One region of the Agrobacterium sp. NPDC089420 genome, then DNA from elsewhere that is predicted to be linked to it. Evidence: predicted binding sites of a transcription regulator. Region 1 holds the regulator's gene; the other holds the start of a gene.
The links. The regulator PhoB, encoded in region 1, activates phosphate uptake and scavenging genes when phosphate is short. The targets are predictions, from matches to a motif close to TGTCATNNANCTGTCAT.
Positions count from the first base shown of each region.

Region 2: phnF (phosphonate metabolism transcriptional regulator PhnF) is a predicted target of PhoB. The motif match lies at 2,124-2,140, and genes of this name have one in related genera.

Region 1 covers NZ_JBJDMY010000002.1:351,280-360,091, reverse strand. The annotation lists gene ACI2KA_RS04335 (O-succinylhomoserine sulfhydrylase) at 43-1,227, shown strand; gene apaG (Co2+/Mg2+ efflux protein ApaG) at 1,463-1,855, shown strand; gene ACI2KA_RS04325 (Hsp33 family molecular chaperone) at 2,013-3,002, opposite strand; gene argF (ornithine carbamoyltransferase) at 3,243-4,160, opposite strand; gene ACI2KA_RS04315 (aspartate aminotransferase family protein) at 4,217-5,416, opposite strand; gene ACI2KA_RS04310 (GcrA family cell cycle regulator) at 5,847-6,380, shown strand; gene phoB (phosphate regulon transcriptional regulator PhoB) at 6,687-7,370, opposite strand; gene phoU (phosphate signaling complex protein PhoU) at 7,402-8,127, opposite strand; gene pstB (phosphate ABC transporter ATP-binding protein PstB) at 8,223-8,812, opposite strand, start outside.
Region 2 covers NZ_JBJDMY010000009.1:50,586-59,397, forward strand. The annotation lists gene ACI2KA_RS15390 (M24 family metallopeptidase) at 1-1,262, shown strand, start outside; gene ACI2KA_RS15395 (flavin reductase family protein) at 1,264-1,935, shown strand; gene phnF (phosphonate metabolism transcriptional regulator PhnF) at 2,193-2,966, shown strand; gene ACI2KA_RS15405 (ATP-binding cassette domain-containing protein) at 3,119-3,418, shown strand; gene ACI2KA_RS15410 (alpha-D-ribose 1-methylphosphonate 5-triphosphate diphosphatase) at 3,405-4,574, shown strand; gene ACI2KA_RS15415 (ABC transporter substrate-binding protein) at 5,076-6,320, shown strand; gene ACI2KA_RS15420 (carbohydrate ABC transporter permease) at 6,361-7,284, shown strand; gene ACI2KA_RS15425 (carbohydrate ABC transporter permease) at 7,281-8,111, shown strand; gene ACI2KA_RS15430 (ABC transporter ATP-binding protein) at 8,127-8,812, shown strand, end outside.

The DNA of each region.
Region 1 (8,812 bases):
GGTCTGCTTTTGCGACCGGTTTTTTGTTTTGAAGGTGATCACATGAGCAATAAATGGCGCCCGGCAACCCAGCTCGTTCACGGTGGCACGCTGCGCTCACCCTATGGTGAAACGTCGGAAGCGATCTATCTGACCCAGGGTTTCGTCTACGAAAACTCCGAAGCCGCCGAAGCCCGCTTCAAGGGCGAAACGGATGGCTTTATCTACGCCCGTTATGCAAGCCCCACCAACGACATGTTTGAAAAGCGCATGTGCCTGCTGGAAGGTGCTGAGGACGCCCGGGCGCTCGCCTCCGGCATGGCCGCCGTCACCGCCGCCATCATGTGCCAGCTGCGCGCCGGCGATCATATCGTTGCCGCCCGCGCCCTCTTCGGCTCCTGCCGCTGGGTGGTCGAGACGCTTGCGCCGAAATACGGCATTGAGTGCACGCTCATCGACGGGCGTGATCTCGGCAACTGGGAAAAGGCGATCCAGCCGAACACCAAGCTGTTCTTCCTCGAAAGCCCGACCAATCCGACACTCGAGGTAGTGGACATCGCCGGCGTGGCGAAGCTTGCCAACCAGATCGGCGCCAAGGTGGTGGTCGACAACGTGTTTGCGACACCACTTTTCCAGAAGCCGCTCGAACTCGGCGCCCATATCGTCGTCTATTCGGCAACCAAGCATATTGACGGCCAGGGCCGCTGCCTCGGCGGCGTCATCCTTTCCGACAAGAAATGGATCGAAGAAGAGCTGCAGGACTATTTCCGCCATACCGGCCCCGCCATGTCGCCCTTCAACGCCTGGACGCTTCTGAAGGGCATCGAGACCCTGCCACTGCGCGTGAAGCAGCAGACGGCCAACGCCTCGAAAATTGCCGATTTCCTCGCCGGCAACGGCAAGGTCGCCAAGGTCATCTATCCCGGCCGCGCCGATCACCCGCAGGCGGACATCATCGCGCGGCAGATGTCCGGCGGCTCGACGCTGGTGGCTTTCGAGCTGAAGGGCGGCAAGGATGCAGCCTTCGCGTTGCAGAATGCGCTGGAGATCGTGAAGATTTCCAACAATCTCGGCGATGCCAAGAGCCTCATCACCCATCCCGGCACGACAACGCACAAGAACCTCTCCGACGAGGCCCGTGCCGAACTCGGCATTTCCGGCGGCACCCTGCGCCTTTCCTGCGGCATCGAGGATACGGACGACCTGCTGGACGATCTGGCGAAGGCCCTGGCGGCGGTTTCCGCCTGAAAATTCGTTCGATGATCGCCGTGGCCTTCCCTGGGGCCGGCCATGGCGCGATCGGCCGGACGATGACAAAATCCTTTAGCGCGCAACCAATATTTACCTTTACCGTTATCCCTAATGGTGGAAAACGGCGCGACAGAAGGAGCCTCCTGCCCGTCAAGCCATTCATTTTCTTGACGATAGCCTGAGCCTATAGTGTAGGATACGGAGGCAGGCATAATATCGAGGTGTGGCGCGTATGTATCGTGCTCTGACAAGGGATATCGAGGTCACGGTTGATCCGTATTATCTCGAGGAACAATCCGACCCGGATGACGACCGTTACGTCTGGGGCTACAAGGTCGTGATCGCGAACAATTCCGATATTCCCGTCACCCTCGTCAATCGCTATTGGCACATCACCGATCAGAACGGCCAGGTGGATGAAGTCTACGGGCCGGGTGTGGTGGGTGAGCAGCCGCATCTCAAACCCGGTGACAGCTATGAATATTCCTCAGGCTGCCCGCTGGACACGCCGTCAGGCCTGATGTTCGGCCATTATGAAATGGAAACGGACAATGGCGAGGTGTTCAACGTCACCATACCGGCCTTTTCACTGGATTCACCCGGCCTGATGCGGGTCCTGAACTGAAATGGAAGCCCCGATATTGCAGGCGTAACGATATCGGTTGAGAACCCGCCAGCCGGGACCTGGCCCGGCATCATAGGTCTTTTCTACCAGAGACGCGATTGTGTCGCATCCCGGCTCAAGGACGGGATGACGGCGTGCGGATGCCACGGTTTCGCCTTCAGACGTTTTCGAACTCGCTGACATCGTAGCGATAGGTGGTGGAGCAGAACTCGCAGGTCACGGCAATGGCGCCGTCTTCTTCGCTCGCCTCGATCTCCTCGGCGGTGAAGCCGGAGAGTACGCCCTTGATCTTGTCCCGCGAGCAGCTGCAGCGGTCGAAAATGGCCTGCGGATCATAGATGCGCACACCACTTTCATGGAAAAGCCTGAAGAGCAGGCGTTCCACCGGCACCTGCGGATCGGTCAGCTCATCGGTATCCACCGTGTTCAACAGCGTGACGGCTTCCGTCCAGGCATCGTCCTCCTGTACCTCATGACCGCCCTCATCGCCGTCGCCACCATGCAGGTCGCGCATGCGCAACCGCTCGGGCGCCTGCGGCAGGAACTGGGCGATGACACCGCCGGCGCGCCAGCCGTGGCGGGGCTTGCCTTCGCCGTCGCGGTCGAAGAACTCGGCAACGCCAAGACGCACGCGAGTGGGAAGCTGCTCGGACTGGCGGAAATAGACGCCGGCAATATCCTCCAGCGAGGAGCCATCGAGCGGCACAATGCCCTGATAGGGCTGCATGCCGGCGCCCTGATCGATGGTGAAAGCCAGAATACCGCTGCCCAGCAACTGTTCCGGCGAGGTCGCGCCGGCTGCGATTGCCGCCGCCAACCTGTCCTCATCGAAACGGGCGTAAGCGCGCATGCTTTCCGGCGCGGAGAAATCCGCCACCAGCAGGTCCACCGGGCCGTCACCCTTGGTCTGAACGGTCAGCTTGCCGGAAAACTTCAGGGATGTGCCGATGAGCGCCGTCAGAACCGTCGCTTCTGCCAGCAGACGGGCGACCGCCGCAGGATAATCATGCCGCTCGAGTATGGCATTCAACAGCGGTCCGACCTGTACGGCGCGGCCGCGCACGTCCAGACCTTCGACCTGAAAGGGCACAACCTTGTCGTCGCCAGCAAAATCGAGATCATCCAGTTCAACCGTTACATCTGCCATGTGATACTCCCTGGCGCAGCCGTGGCGCCGCTACCGTCCAAAAGTCCGGCTTTTACAGTGTGGTTTTTTGCTTGTCGCACAGAGACCCGGGAAGCGAAACCGCTTCCGGAGAAAAACGTGCAAATCGTGGCGCTGACCCGCCGGCAGAACCGACGGGCCGCTTCGAAGTCCCACAGATGGTAATCTACGCAGACAAGTTCAAGCGCCCGGTGGGATGAGTATCCGCGCGGGTGCTTTTCGTCAGATGACGCCCATGCACCATGCGATGATGGACTTCTGCGCGTGCAGGCGATTTTCCGCCTCATCGAAGACCACGGATTGCGGGCCGTCAATGACCGCATCCGTCACTTCTTCACCGCGATGCGCCGGCAGGCAATGCATGAAAAGCGCGTCTTTTTCCGCCTTGGCCATCAGGGCGTCATTGACCTGATAGGGCTGGAAGATGTTGTGACCGCGCGCCTTGTGTTCCTGGTTCATCGATACCCAGGTGTCGGTGACCACACAATCCGCCCCCGCTACCGCCTTGTCGGCATCGTGGCACAACATGATCTCGCCGCCATTGTTGCGCGCCCAGTTCAGGAACTTGTCATGGGGCTCAGACCCCATCGGCACCGCCATCGTCATACGATAACCGAAGCGGGCGGATCCTTCGACGAAGGAATGCAGAACATTGTTGCCATCCCCCGTCCAGGCGATGGTCTTGCCCTTGACGGGGCCGCGATGCTCTTCGAACGTCATGATGTCCGCCATGATCTGGCAGGGATGGGTATCATCCGTCAGAGCGTTGATGACCGGCACGGTTGCGTGTTCGGCAAGTTCCAGCAGGCGCGAATGATCCGTCGTGCGGATCATGATGGCGTCCACATAACGCGACAGCACCTTGGCCGTATCGCCGATCGTTTCCGCACGACCCAGCTGCATCTCCGTACCGGAGAGGAAAAGCGTCTCACCGCCGAGCTGGCGCATTCCGACATCGAAGGAGACGCGGGTGCGGGTGGACGGCTTTTCGAAGATCATTGCCAGCATCTTGCCGGCAAGCGGCTTCTCCGCGGTGCCGGCCTTCGTCGCGGCCTTGCGCGCGCGGGCATCGTCAAGAATTGCCCGCAGGTCCTGCGAGCCAACGGCCGACAGGTCGAGAAAATGTTTAGGTGAAGCCATTTCAAACTGTCCCATGCTCGCGAGCCTCCGGGAGAGGCCCGCCCTCTAGTGTTTCCTCAGGCGATTTTCGCCTGTTTTGCGGTCAGGGATGCGGCTGCCGCTTCAACGCGCGCCAGGCCTTCACGGGCCTCTTCCGCGGTGGTAACGAGCGGCGGCAGAAGGCGGATGACGTTGTCGCCCGCCGGCACGCCCAGCAGATGTTCGGCGCGCATGGCCTGCAGCAATTCACCTGCCGGAACCCTGGCCTTGATGCCCAGCAGCAGGCCTTCGCCGCGGATTTCCTCGATGACATCCGGATACCGGTCCTTCAGCGAGGCAAGCCCCTGGCGGAAAACCAGTGCGACATCGCGGACCTTCTCGAGAAAGCCATCGGAAAGAACGACATCGAGCACGGCATTGCCGACCGCCATGGCCAGCGGGTTGCCGCCATAGGTGGTGCCATGCACGCCCGCCGTCATGCCCGAAGCGGCATCCGCGGTTGCAAGGCACGCGCCGAGCGGAAAGCCGCCGCCGATACCCTTGGCGACCGCCATGATATCGGGCGCGACGCCGGTCTGTTCATAGGCAAACAGCCTGCCCGTGCGGCCAACGCCGGTCTGGACCTCATCAAAAATCAGGAGCAGGCCGTGCTCTTCGCACAATGCCCGAAGAATTTGCAGGAATTCCTTGCCGGGGGCACGAATGCCGCCCTCACCCTGAATGGGCTCGATAAGGAGTGCGGCCGTCTCGGCCGTGATGGCGGCCTTCAGCGCATCGACATCACCGAAGGGCACCTGGTCGAAACCTTCGACCTTGGGGCCGAAGCCTTCCAGATATTTCTGCTGGCCGCCGGCGGCGATCGTCGCCAGCGTGCGGCCATGGAAGGCGCCTTCGAAGGTGATGATGCGGAATTTTTCCGGATGGCCCTTCGAATAATGATAACGGCGCGCGGTCTTGATGGCGCACTCCAATGCTTCCGCACCGGAATTGGTGAAGAAGACCTTGTCCGCGAAAGTCGCTTCCGTCAGGCGTTTTGCAAGTTTTTCCTGCCCGGGCACTTCATAGAGGTTCGACACGTGCCAGACCTTCTCGGCCTGGGTCTTGATCGCCTCGACGAGGTGCGGATGCGCGTGGCCCAGCGAGTTGACCGCGACACCGGCTGCAAAATCCAGATATCGTTCGCCGCTTTCCGTGAACAGCCAGACGCCTTCACCGCGCTCGAAGCGCAGGGGGGCTCTTGCAAATGTATCGAACAATGGCGCGGCGGCTTCGGCCATGGCTGTATCACTCCTTGCGCGGATGCGCTGTCAGACGGTTGTCAATAGGCTTGAAGGGTTATCCCTCGCCTGAAAATCAAAAATGCCGCCTTGCGGCGGCAGGGGCACTATTGTCACTTCGCTTGCCGATGTCAACAAAAGTCCGCGTTTCCCGGGCTTCTCAAGCACTAGTAGGCGGCGGCAACCGAGCCCCAAGGTGTTGCCTTTCAGACTCAACTCGCCAGCAAGTTGGGGAAAACCGGAAAATCGATTCCAGATGATTCCCGCGACTCTTGCCACGGAGTCGGGCTGGCACTAGGTTAATCGCTAATTACTAGACTGCATTGCGGCGGAACTAGTCACCAAAAATCCGGCGGAAACCACGCTCACGGCACGCCCGCGAGACGGAGAGGGATTCTGCCGAAATATACGCGACAAGCGGAGAAGCGGCATGAACTGGACAGACGAACGGGTCGAAAAGCTCAAGAAATTGTGGTCCGAGGGGCTTAGCGCCAGCCAGATAGCAGCGCAGCTGGGTGGCGTCAGCCGCAATGCCGTGATCGGCAAGGTCCACCGTCTCAATCTGCCGGGACGCGTCAAGGCCGGCGGCCCGGTCACCTCGGCGCGCTCCGCGCCGAAACGCACTGCCGCGCCCGCACCGCGCGCGACCAATTTCGCGGCCCGCGTCAGCGCAGCGCCGGCACGTGCCCTCAATCGTTCCAACGCGGCAACGGCTCTTCACGAACAGATCGACATCGAAACCGCAGAGGTTCTCGATTATGCTCCGTCCAGAAACGTCGTCACCCCGATTTCCCGTCGCCTGACCCTGACGGAATTGACGGAGCGCACCTGCAAATGGCCGGTCGGCGATCCCTTGAAGGACGATTTCCATTTCTGCGGTTGCGAGGCACTGGAATCCTCGCCCTATTGCAAGTTCCATGCGAAACTTGCCTATCAGCCTGTGAGCGAACGCCGTAAGGCCTGATGGTCAGGATGCACATTCGCCATCAAATATAACGGGCCTTGTGGCCCGTTTTTTGTGCCTGGCCGACTGCCGTTTCGGTTTTTCGCAGAAGCGCACCGGCACATGCCGCAGAAACTTCCCTCCTGTCTTCGGGCCGCGCGATGACCCGGATCGCAGCACGTCGCCGATCTTCTGCCCCACCGGAAGACCGACCGGACGCTTGGGAAACCGGACATAAAAAGGGCCTGAAACCATATGCGGCTTCGGGCCATTTTTGATTGTCGTGTTCAATGTCAATCGGAATAAGATACACAGACCGAGCTTCGCTCAGGCCTCCATCGAATATCCTGCGCCGCGCACGGTGCGGATGACATCCTGCATATGCGAAAAATTCAGCGCCTTGCGCAGGCGGCCGACATGCACATCGACGGTGCGCTCATCAACATAGATATCGTGGCCCCAGACGCCATCCAGGAGTTGCGAGCGGGAAAATACCCGGCCCGGCGATGTCATCAGAAATTCGAGCAGGCGGAATTCCGTCGGTCCAAGGCGCACTTCACGGCTTTTGCGGTGGACGCGATGGGTCTCGCGATCGAGTTCGATATCACCGCATTTCAGCACCGACGAGAGAACCTCGGGACGGGCGCGGCGCAGCATGGCCTTGACGCGGGCCATCAGCTCCGGAGTCGAGAACGGCTTGACGACGTAGTCATCGGCGCCGGTGGCGAGACCGCGAACCCTCTCGCTTTCCTCGCCACGCGCCGTCAGCATGATGATCGGCAGACGCTCGGTTTCCGGCCGCATTCTCAGCCGTCGGCACAGTTCGATACCGGAGACGCCGGGCAACATCCAATCCAGGATCAGAAGATCAGGAATACGCTCCTGCAACCTGATCTCCGCCTCGTCGCCCCGGGGTATCGTATCGACGTCATATCCCTCAGCCTCGAGATTGTAACGAAGCAGGACGCTCAACGCTTCCTCATCTTCCACAACTGCAATCTTGGGCACCATATGCTGAACTCCGCAAGCTTCTGCTTGTCTGTTACTCGGTCACCGAACCGAGCGTGTTGGAACTGTCGTCCTTCGGACGCTCGCCCTCCGGCTGGCTGCCGGTGGTCATGTAATAGATCGTCTCGGCGATGTTGGTGGCATGGTCGCCGATACGCTCGATGTTCTTGGCGCAGAACAGAAGATGCGTGCAGGTGGTGATATTGCGCGGATCTTCCATCATGTATGTCAGGAGTTCGCGGAAAAGCGACGTATACATGGCGTCGATTTCCTCGTCACGCTCGCGGATGGCATTGGCCTTCTCGGCGGAACGGGTGGAATAGACGTCAAGCACTTCCTTGAGCTGGACCAGCGCCAGTTCCGAAAGATGCTCGATGCCGCGGGCGAGCTTGCGCGGCACGCCGGTTCCGGCCACTGCAATCACGCGCTTGGCGGTGTTCTTGCCGAGATCGCCGACGCGCTCGAGGTCTGCCGCGATACGCAGCGTACCGATGATTTCGCGAAGATCGGCCGCCATCGGCTGACGTCTGGCGATGGTGACGATGGCCTTGTCGCCGATCTCGCGCTCGGAATGATCGAGGATCGTGTCATCGGAAATGACTTTCTGCGCCAGGGCCGCATCGGAATTGACGAGCGCACGCACGGCGTCGGCGCACATCTGCTCGGCCAGACCGCCCATTTCGGCGATACGGCGCGTCAGGAACTTCAATTCGTCGTCATAGGCGGACAGAATATGCGAATGGGTCGTTGTCTGTGTCACGGTCTAGTCCTCCGGCTTGGCCTTCATGCACATACACAGCAGCGTAAGGCAGAGGCACCAGTCTTGTTCGGTTTCGATAAAGCGCCGGCCGGGGATCAGCCGAAGCGGCCCATGATGTAATCCTGCGTGCGCTGGTCATCCGGATTGGTGAACATCTTGTCGGTCTCGTTTTCCTCGACGAGGTGGCCAAGATGGAACATCGCCGTGCGCTGGGAAACGCGCGCCGCCTGCTGCATGGAGTGGGTGACGATAACGATCGTATAATTGGTGCGCAGCTCGTGGATCAGTTCCTCGACCTTGGCGGTCGCGATCGGATCGAGCGCCGAGCAGGGTTCGTCCATCAGGATAACCTCGGGGCTGACGGCAACCGCACGAGCAATGCACAGGCGCTGCTGCTGGCCGCCGGAAAGGCCGGTGCCGGATTCGTGCAGACGATCCTTCACCTCGTTCCAGAGACCGGCCTTCTGCAGGCTCTGCTCGACGATCTGGTCCATGTCCGCCTTGTTACGGGCGAGACCGTGAATACGCGGACCGTAGGAAATGTTTTCGTAGATCGATTTCGGGAAGGGGTTCGGCTTCTGGAACACCATACCGACACGGGCGCGCAACTCCACGACATCGATCGCCTGATCGTAGATATCGTCGGTGTCGAGCGTGATCTTGCCGGTGACACGGCAACCGTCGA
Region 2 (8,812 bases), on a different contig from region 1:
CGCTGATCGTCCATACCGGCGGCGTCGGCTGGTTTCACACCTCCAACCACTATCTGCGCTATATCTGCGACTGGATGCGCGAGGGCGTGCTGATCATTCCGACGGATGCCGACAAGCCGATGGTGCTGCTGTCCTTCTTCACCCAGTCCGTACTTCTGCCGCCGGGCGGCGAGCCGGTGCTGGTGGAGGACATCTGGCAGATCGGCCCGATCGGTCGCGAATATGCCGACCGTCCGGGCGACAGCATCGTCAGGACGGCGGAAAAATGCGCCGAACTGCTGGCCGGAATGGGCCTGTCGAAGGCGCAGATCGGCCGCATCGGCGATCGCACCTCGCTGGCCTTCTGGGCGGCTCTCGACGAGCTCATGCCGAAGAGCAGGTTCGTTGCCGACAATGCCATTCTCGACCGGATGCAGAAGGTGCGTTCGCCGCGCGAAATCGAGATGTTCCGCGCCGCCGCCCAGTTGGTCAGCATCGCCACCCAGGCCGCCTACCATGTCGCCAAGCTTGGCGTAACCGACCATGAAATCTATGCCGCCTTCACCCAGGCGCAGCTTTCCTTCGGTGGCGAGACCGGCGACGGATATCAGATCGGCATCAACGAGTTCGGCACCCATTGCGGCAAGCCTTACGGCCATGTCGTGCGCTCCGGCGATCTCATCAATCTCTACATCTCCAATGTCACCTATCGCGGCTATACCGCTCAGACCGCCCGCATGATCGCCGTCGGCGGCATCACCGAAAGGCAGGAAGAGGTGCTGGCCGCCTGTACCGAAGGTGTGAAGCGAGCCGAAAAGCTGATCCGGCCGGGTGCTCTGATGCGTGACGTCAACAATGCGGCTTTCGAGCCGATGATCGAACGCGGCATGCTGGCCTCGCCCGAGGCGCGGACCATGCCCTATAACTGGGCGCCGATGGAGGATGGCAGCGCACGCCTCGTCCCACGCCAATATGTCAGGAACATCGATTGGGAAGCGCAGGGCCGCAGCCTCATGCACGTCTATCCGGCAGCGCATGGGCCGCACAACCCCAATCTCGGCCATTCCGTCGGCATGGCCGGCGGCCAGAACAGCTTCAATATCTCGTCGCATAATTACGACCGCATGGAAGAGGGCATGGTTTTCGTGCTGCATACGCAATGGCTGGAGCCCCTCTCGGCCGGCTGCAATGTCGGCGACATGTATGTCGTCACCCGCGACGGTTTTGAAAATCTGAGCCGTCACACACCGCTTGAAACCCACCGCGTCGCTGCCGAGGCCTGAGATGACCACCATCCCCGCACATACCCATTTCGATTTCGCCAAGCTCAACGAGCGGGAGCGCTACAAGATTTTGATCGGCACGGTCATTCCGCGCCCCATCGCCCTGGTGACGACCGTGAACAAGCAAGGCCAGCCGAATGCCGGTCCGTTCAGTTTCTTCAATGTCCTGACCCATGATCCGGCCATCGTTGCCATCGGCGTCGAGAATTATGCGGATATGCGCTTCAAGGACACGGCCCGCAACATTCGCGAGACCGGCGAATTCACGGTGCATATCTGCGACAATGCCCTGGTCGACCAGATGGAGGTCTGCGCCATCAAATTCGGCCCGGAGGTGGATGAAATGGAAGAGGCGGGCCTTGCTACCGTGCGCGGCCAGATGGTCCGCAGCCCGCGTATTCTTGCCGCCCCCGCGGCGCTGGAATGCCGACGTCATACCACGCTGCAGGTCGGTCCGGCCCGGGAGATCATCCTGGGCGAAGTTGTCGGCGTCTTTGTGCGCAGCGATGCGGTCAATTCTTCGAACCTGCATATCGACCAGCATCTCATGGATGCGGTGGGCCGCATGGGCGGGCACACCTACGCCCGCACGCGCGACCAGTTCGACATCAAAACCCTGACGGAAGAAGAGTGGCGTCTGCGCAAGAGGGCTGCGAAGTCCGCCGCAATGTGAAATATCCGGGACCGCGCGACACTGTGAAGACGTCGGATGCGGCCGGCAACGCCGATATCGGGCGATAGACCTCTCCGAACCGCACCTCGGCAAGACGGGCCAGTCGCGCGCGGCTTCCCGGAACGAAGGCCTCCGCACATCGAGGAGGCCATTCAATTTTTCCGGGCCGCCCCGTCAGAAGGCCCGGATTACATACAACTGTCACCAACCGCTGTTACTGCATCAGGTCATCCGAATGAATAAAGGAAGTCATTCGAATGATTAAGGCGAATGAGGATGCGGTGGTCCGCTCCAAATGGGGGCAGTGGCAAAATGTGGAAGGTCTGTTGAACCGGGAGATTACCTCCGGGGCGCTTCCGGCAGGAGCCCAGTTGCCGACCGAGGCGGAAATGATGCAGCGTTTCGGTGTCGGCCGTCACACGGTGCGCCGGGCGATTGCCGAATTGGCGACGGCCGGCAAGGTGCGGGTTGAGCAGGGGCGCGGCACCTTCGTCGAACAGCAATCCGTCATCCGTTACAACATTGCGCGGCGCACGCGCTTCAGCAAGAACCTGAAGGAGCAGGGGCGCGTTCCTTCCGGATTGCCGGTCGAGGAGCTTGAGATGGCGGCTCCCCCGGTCGTGGCGACGGCATTGCATATCGCCGAGGGCGATGCGGTTTACATGATCGCACGCCGCGGTTTTGCCGATGATGCGCCGATTACCGTGAGCCGTGCCTATCATCCGGTCGCACGCTTTCCGAATATGCATATCCGCCGCCGGGACGGTGTGTCCATTACCGAAATCTACAGGGATTTCGGCGTTCAGGACTATCTGCGTCATCGCACGACCATCTTCACCCGCCTGCCGATCGGTGAGGAGGCGCACATGCTCGCGCAATCCCAGGAACAACCGGTGCTGGTCGTCCGGAAGGTCGATGTCGACATGCAGGGAGGTCCTATTGCTTATTCGGAGGTCGTCTGGGCCGGCGAGCGTATCCAGTTCGTGGTCGATTACGACGAGGCGTCCGGCAATCCGACCGGAGGCGCTTGAAACAGTTGCGGCAAGACACGGGGGAAACAGGCGGTCAAAGCATCGCACACCCTGGTTTCGGGCAGAAATATACGCGCCAAATGCGCGCGGTTTGAGAGGAAGACGGATGAAGAGCGGCGCGGAAACGGAGACGATCATCGGCAGTTATCGCCATGACGAGGTCCTGCGCATTCTGGCCGGCCTATCCGTCGACGTTTTCGGGCGGCGAACAGCAGAAGGTCAATCTGGCACGGGCGCTGATCCTGCTGCTGCTTCTCGATGAGCCGACGGCTTCGCTCGACGGCATGGCGCGCAGGGCGCTGGTGGAGCGGCTGGCCGAACTCAAGGCGGCCGGTGTCGCGATGATCGGCATGTTCCATCATCAGGAAGATGTTGCCGGCCTTATCGACCGGGAGATACAGTTGGAAACAATCAGAATTGCGGATGAGGTGGATGAACATGTGGTTGAGTAATTTTGAGATCGTCCTGAAGGATCGCATCATCGAGCGGGGGTCCTTGAGAATTGAAGACGGGCTGATCGCGGAAATCAGCGACAGGCCCGTCGCCAATGCGGCGATAGACGGCGAAGGGCGGCTGTTGTTGCCCGGTTTCATCGACATGCATGGCGACATGATCGAAAAGGAGATCGAACCACGCGCCAATGTCCGCATGCCGCTTGAACTCGGCATATACGATCTCGACAAGAAGCTGGCGGCGAATGGCATCACGACGGCCTATGCGGCGCTCGCTTTCACCCCGACGACCTACGGTCATGTCCGCTCGGTGGAAAATACGACGGCAATCATCGATGCGCTCGTGACGATGCGCAATGAATTGCTGGTCGATCATCGTGTGCATGCCCGCTTCGAGGTGACCTTCCCCTCGGCCGTCACCGTGGCTGAACGGCTGGTGCAGAGCGGTGTGCTTGGCCTGATCTCGTTGATGGATCATACGCCGGGGCAAGGCCAGTATCGCGACCTCGAAATCCATACCCGCAATATGGCGAAGACAAGGAACATCGATTACGCCACGGCCGTCGAAATGGTCAAACAGCGCATCGCGGCGCGTGAAGCGCATGGCGATACCATGGATGTCGTCACCGGCCTTGCGGAACTCGCCCGCGCCAACGGCGTCGTCATCGCGTCGCATGATGACGACAGCCTGGAAAAGGTCGCGCTGCTGCATGGTCTGGGCGCGGCAATCAGTGAATTCCCGATCACGCTGGAGGTGGCCGCCGAAGCCAGGCGTCGCGGTCTGGCAACGGCGATGGGCGCGCCCAATGCCCTGCGCGGGCTGTCTTATTCCGGCAATCTGTCGGCGCGGGAAGCCTTTTCGGCCGGCGTGCTGGACATCCTTGCCAGCGACTATCATCCGTCGGCGATCTTGCCCGCCGTGCTGGCGCTTGCCGATATGAGCGAGGGCGGGCTGCCTGCCTCGGTTGCGCTTGCAAGCGCCAATCCCGCTGCCGCGCTGGGTCTCAAGGACCGTGGCCATATCGCCAAGGGGCTGAGGGCCGATCTGGTCATCGCCGAGCGCGGCAAGATGGCGCGGCTTCGGGCGACGATCCGCGGCGGGCGCAAGGTCTGGTCGGACGGCGCCATCGCGATGGCTGCGAAAGCCGCTGCCTGACGGCAACGATCCTTCCGATGACGGCCTCCACCATTTCGGGGACGGTTGCTCATATGCCGTAAGACCCTAGGCGGGACGGTATGCGGGTTCATGAGTGCCGAACCCGCGGATGGCCATGCCTTCAGGCGCTCCCCGTCCGAAGTCTGCGCGCATTTCATCCGGGGCGCCGAAGGCGAGATTGTCGTTTTCACACCGGCGGACGTCGATCCGTTCGCAGGCGGCTTCGTGACAGATCGTCACGGATGGAGGTTGCCGCCGTTGCCGCACCATCGGTTTCGGGCGACAGCCACTTGTTTCGTCAACATCTTTTCCAGCCTGGGGCGTGTCTGCGCCCCAGCCTCCGTCACGCCATGTCGGTATGACCGCAATGTCCCGGTTGACGACACGAATAAGAGCATTGACTTTCGTGAAATATCACAACATTCTAGTTAGTGGATGAGGAGGCATGTCCGGCGGTGGAGGAAACGTCGGCCGGGCATGCGTATAGGATGGAGGATCCAAATGGCTTATCTGCATTCAAGACGTGGAATTGTTCGCGGCGTGCTGGCGTCCGCGCTTATGGTGTCGGCGCTGTCGGGCACAGCCTTCGCGCAGCAGGCAAAAGATAAAATCACATTTGCTGCGGCGATGTTCTCCGAGGCGGGCCGCGGCGACCGCGCCAAGGCGTGGGTTCAGAAATTCAACGACAGCCAGGACAAGATCGAGGTCGAACCGATCGCGATCCCGTTCTCCAGTTTCGCCAACACCGTCTTCACGCAGATGGGCGGCGGCGGCGGCCCGGATCTGGTCCGTTTCGACCAGATCGACTATTTCGCGGCCGTGCCATCGGGGCGGGTCCTTTCCCTCGACGGTCTTATCGATCCTTCGCAATATAAATTCATCGGCCCGGACAAATATCTCGCCGTAAACGGCAAGCGTTATGGCGTGATCTTCGATTCCACCGGTTATGGGCTCCTCTATAATAAAGATATCGTCAAGGGCGCGCCGCCCACGACATTCGAGGATTTCCTGAAGGTCGCCAAGGAAACGACGGGTGACGGCAAATATGGCTATGCGTACCGCGCCACGATGGCCGAGCGAGCCGGCTTCTGGCAGGACGTCTGCAATTTCGTCTACGGATTTGGGGGACGCTGGAGTGACGCCGACGGCAATCTGACGGTCAACAGCCCCGACGTCATCAAGGGCATCGAGGCCTATAAGGCGGTCTACGATCTCGACGTCATTCCGAAAGGCGCCGATGCGGCCACCTACCGGCGCATGTTCTGGGAAGGCAAGATCGCAATGAACGTCGACAATGGCGGCGTTGCGGCAATCTTCCACCAGAATTCCCCGAACCTTCCCTTTGCGGCCGCTCCGTCGCCTTTCCCGACACCGGCGCAGGGCCTGATCATGACCATGCTGTCGATCAACGCCAATACCAAGCACAAGGAGGCGGCCGTCACCTTCCTGAAATGGGCGCTGCAGCCGGAAAATCAGCAGGGCCTGCAAAAGGCCATGGGAACCATCGTCGGTACGGTGACTGAATATTCGGCCGAGGATCTGGCGGCGCAGCCCTGGCTTAGCGTTTATGACAAGCAGGTTGAAACGGCGGTCCCGCAACTGGTCATGGGGCTTGAGACCAAGACGCCGGAAATCCAGCAGATCGTGCTCGAAAGCGTGCTGAAGGTTCTTCAGGGCGGGCAGGATCCGAAGGAAGCCATGGATGCCGCGCAGCGGCTGATCGAGCGGCGGGTGCTGCGCCGCTGATGCGGCGCAGACTTCGCCTGCAATTTTCAAAGAACGAGTCATGTCGATGCGATCATCCGGTTCACGAAGCGGGATCGAGGGCAGCCGGTGGACACCCTATTGGTTCGCCGCGCCTGTCGCCCTTTATCTCCTGCTGTTTCAAATCTATCCCTTGCTGCAGGAGTTGAAGCTCAGCTTCACATCGACTTCGCTGCTGTCTCCTGACGACCAGCTCTTTGTCGGTTTCGAAAACTATCTGTATATTTTCGAGACCAGCGATTTCGCCCAGGTTCTCTGGGTCACGCTGATCTATACGATCCTGTGCGTTGTACTGGCGATCGGTTTCGGCCTCGGTACGGCGCTGCTGCTCAACAACCCCTTTACCGGGCGCGGCATTGCCCGCGCCCTGGTTACGGTGCCCTGGGCGGCGCCGCCAGTGGCCGTTGCGCTGATCTTCACCTGGATGCTCAATTCGCAATATGGCGTGTTCAATTATGCGCTACGGGTGCTGGGTCTGCCGTTTTCCGGTGAGAACTGGCTGGACAATCCGTCGCTTGCCCTGCCGGCCATCATGATCACCACCATCTGGCAGATATTTCCGTTTTCGTCCGTCGTCATTCTGGCAGCCCTGCAGGGTGTTCCCTCGGAAGTGCGCGAAGCTGCGATCATCGATGGCGCCGACCGCTTCAACGTGTTCAAGACGGCGGTCTGGCCGACCATCCAGCCGACCGTGCTGCTGCTCGCCCTGTTCGTCACCATCTGGTCGCTGCGCCGTTTCGATCTGATCTGGCTGATGACACAGGGCGGGCCGATCGGCGCGACCAATACGCTGGTGATCGAGCTTTACCGTCAGGGTTTCGTCTATCGCGAGCTTGGCAGTGCGGCATCCATCGGCATGGTCGGCCTGGCGATCGCGCTTGCCGTGACAATGATCTACTTCAAGATATCGCAGCGTGCCGAACGGGCGCAGGGGAGACGCGCATGAAAACCTCTCCCTGGCAGCACGGCCTGCGCATGATCAGCGTCCTCGCCCTTCTCGGCGTCGCCGTTTTCCCGATCTATTGGATGTTCGTGACATCGCTCACCACGTCTTCGGAGCTTTTTGCCGCAACCCCGCAATTCCTGCCGTCTCTTTCGGAACTCAATGTTTATCAGGACGTGTTCAAGACCATACCGGTCGCGACATGGCTGAAAAACAGCGTGATCGTTGCCTCCGGCACCACGGTGCTCAGCATTGTGCTGGCGATCCTGCCCGCCTACGCGCTTTCGCGGTTCAGGTTCTTCGGTCTCGCGCTTCTCGGCTTCGTGCTGTTTGCGACCCAGATGCTGCCCGAAGCCATGCTGGTCGTGCCGCTTTACGCCATCTTCGGCGACCTTGGGCTGCTCAATACCCTGACCGGCCTGATCCTCGCCAACACCGCCTTCACGGTGCCGGTCATCGCCTGGATCCTCAAGGGGGCCATCGACGCGGTGCCGATCGAGGTTGAGGAGGCCGCCCGTATGGAGGGGTGCTCCAAGCTCGACGTGGTGCTTCTGATCGTGGTGCCGCTGATCGGGCCGACGCTTGCCGCCGCCTCGGTCATCGCCTTCTTCAACGGCTGGAACGAATATGTTTTCGCCCAGACGCTTATCAGCAGCGAAAGCCTGCGCACCGCCTCGGTCGGGCTCGCCGGTTTCGTCGGCGAATTGTCGACGCCGGTCCATTCCGTCATGGCGGTCGGCTTCATCTACACGCTGCCTGCTGTCCTGTTTTACCTGCTTGTCCAGCGTTACGTCGTGGCCGGAATGACGGCCGGCAGCGTCAAGGGCTGATAAAGGATTTTTGAAATGGCATCCATTACCCTGAAGAGCGTCAGCAAGAGTTTCGGCGCGAAGGAAGTTATCAATAATATCGATATCGCCGTTTCCGATGGTGATTTTCTGGTCCTGCTCGGGCCTTCGGGCTGCGGCAAGTCAACGCTTCTGCGCATGCTGGCAGGCCTTGAGAGCATTTCCGGCGGAGAAATCCTGATCGGCGATCGCCGCGTCGATAATCTGCCGCCAAGCGATCGCGACATGGCCTTCGTCTTTCAGTCCTATGCGCTCTATCCGCATCTGACCGTGCGGCGGAACATGACGTTTCCACTGGTGATGAAACAGTTCCGCTGGTGGCATCACCTGCCGATTATCGGCGGCCTTGCCAAGCGCCGGATCGAGAATTCGCCGCAGGTGAAGGAAATGGTGCAGCGCAACGCCAGGATACTGGGCCTGACCGAGATGCTGGACCGGTTTCCGCGCACTCTCTCGGGCGGTCAGCGCCAGCGTGTCGCGCTGGGCCGGGCGATGGTGCGGCAGCCCGAAGTTTTCCTGATGGACGAACCGCTCTCCAATCTCGACGCCAAGCTCAGGACGTCGATGCGGGCGGAAATTTCCAAGCTGCATGCCGATATCGGCGGCACATTCGTATATGTGACCCATGATCAGGTTGAGGCCATGACGATGGGAAGCAAGATCGCGCTCATGCGCAACGGCGT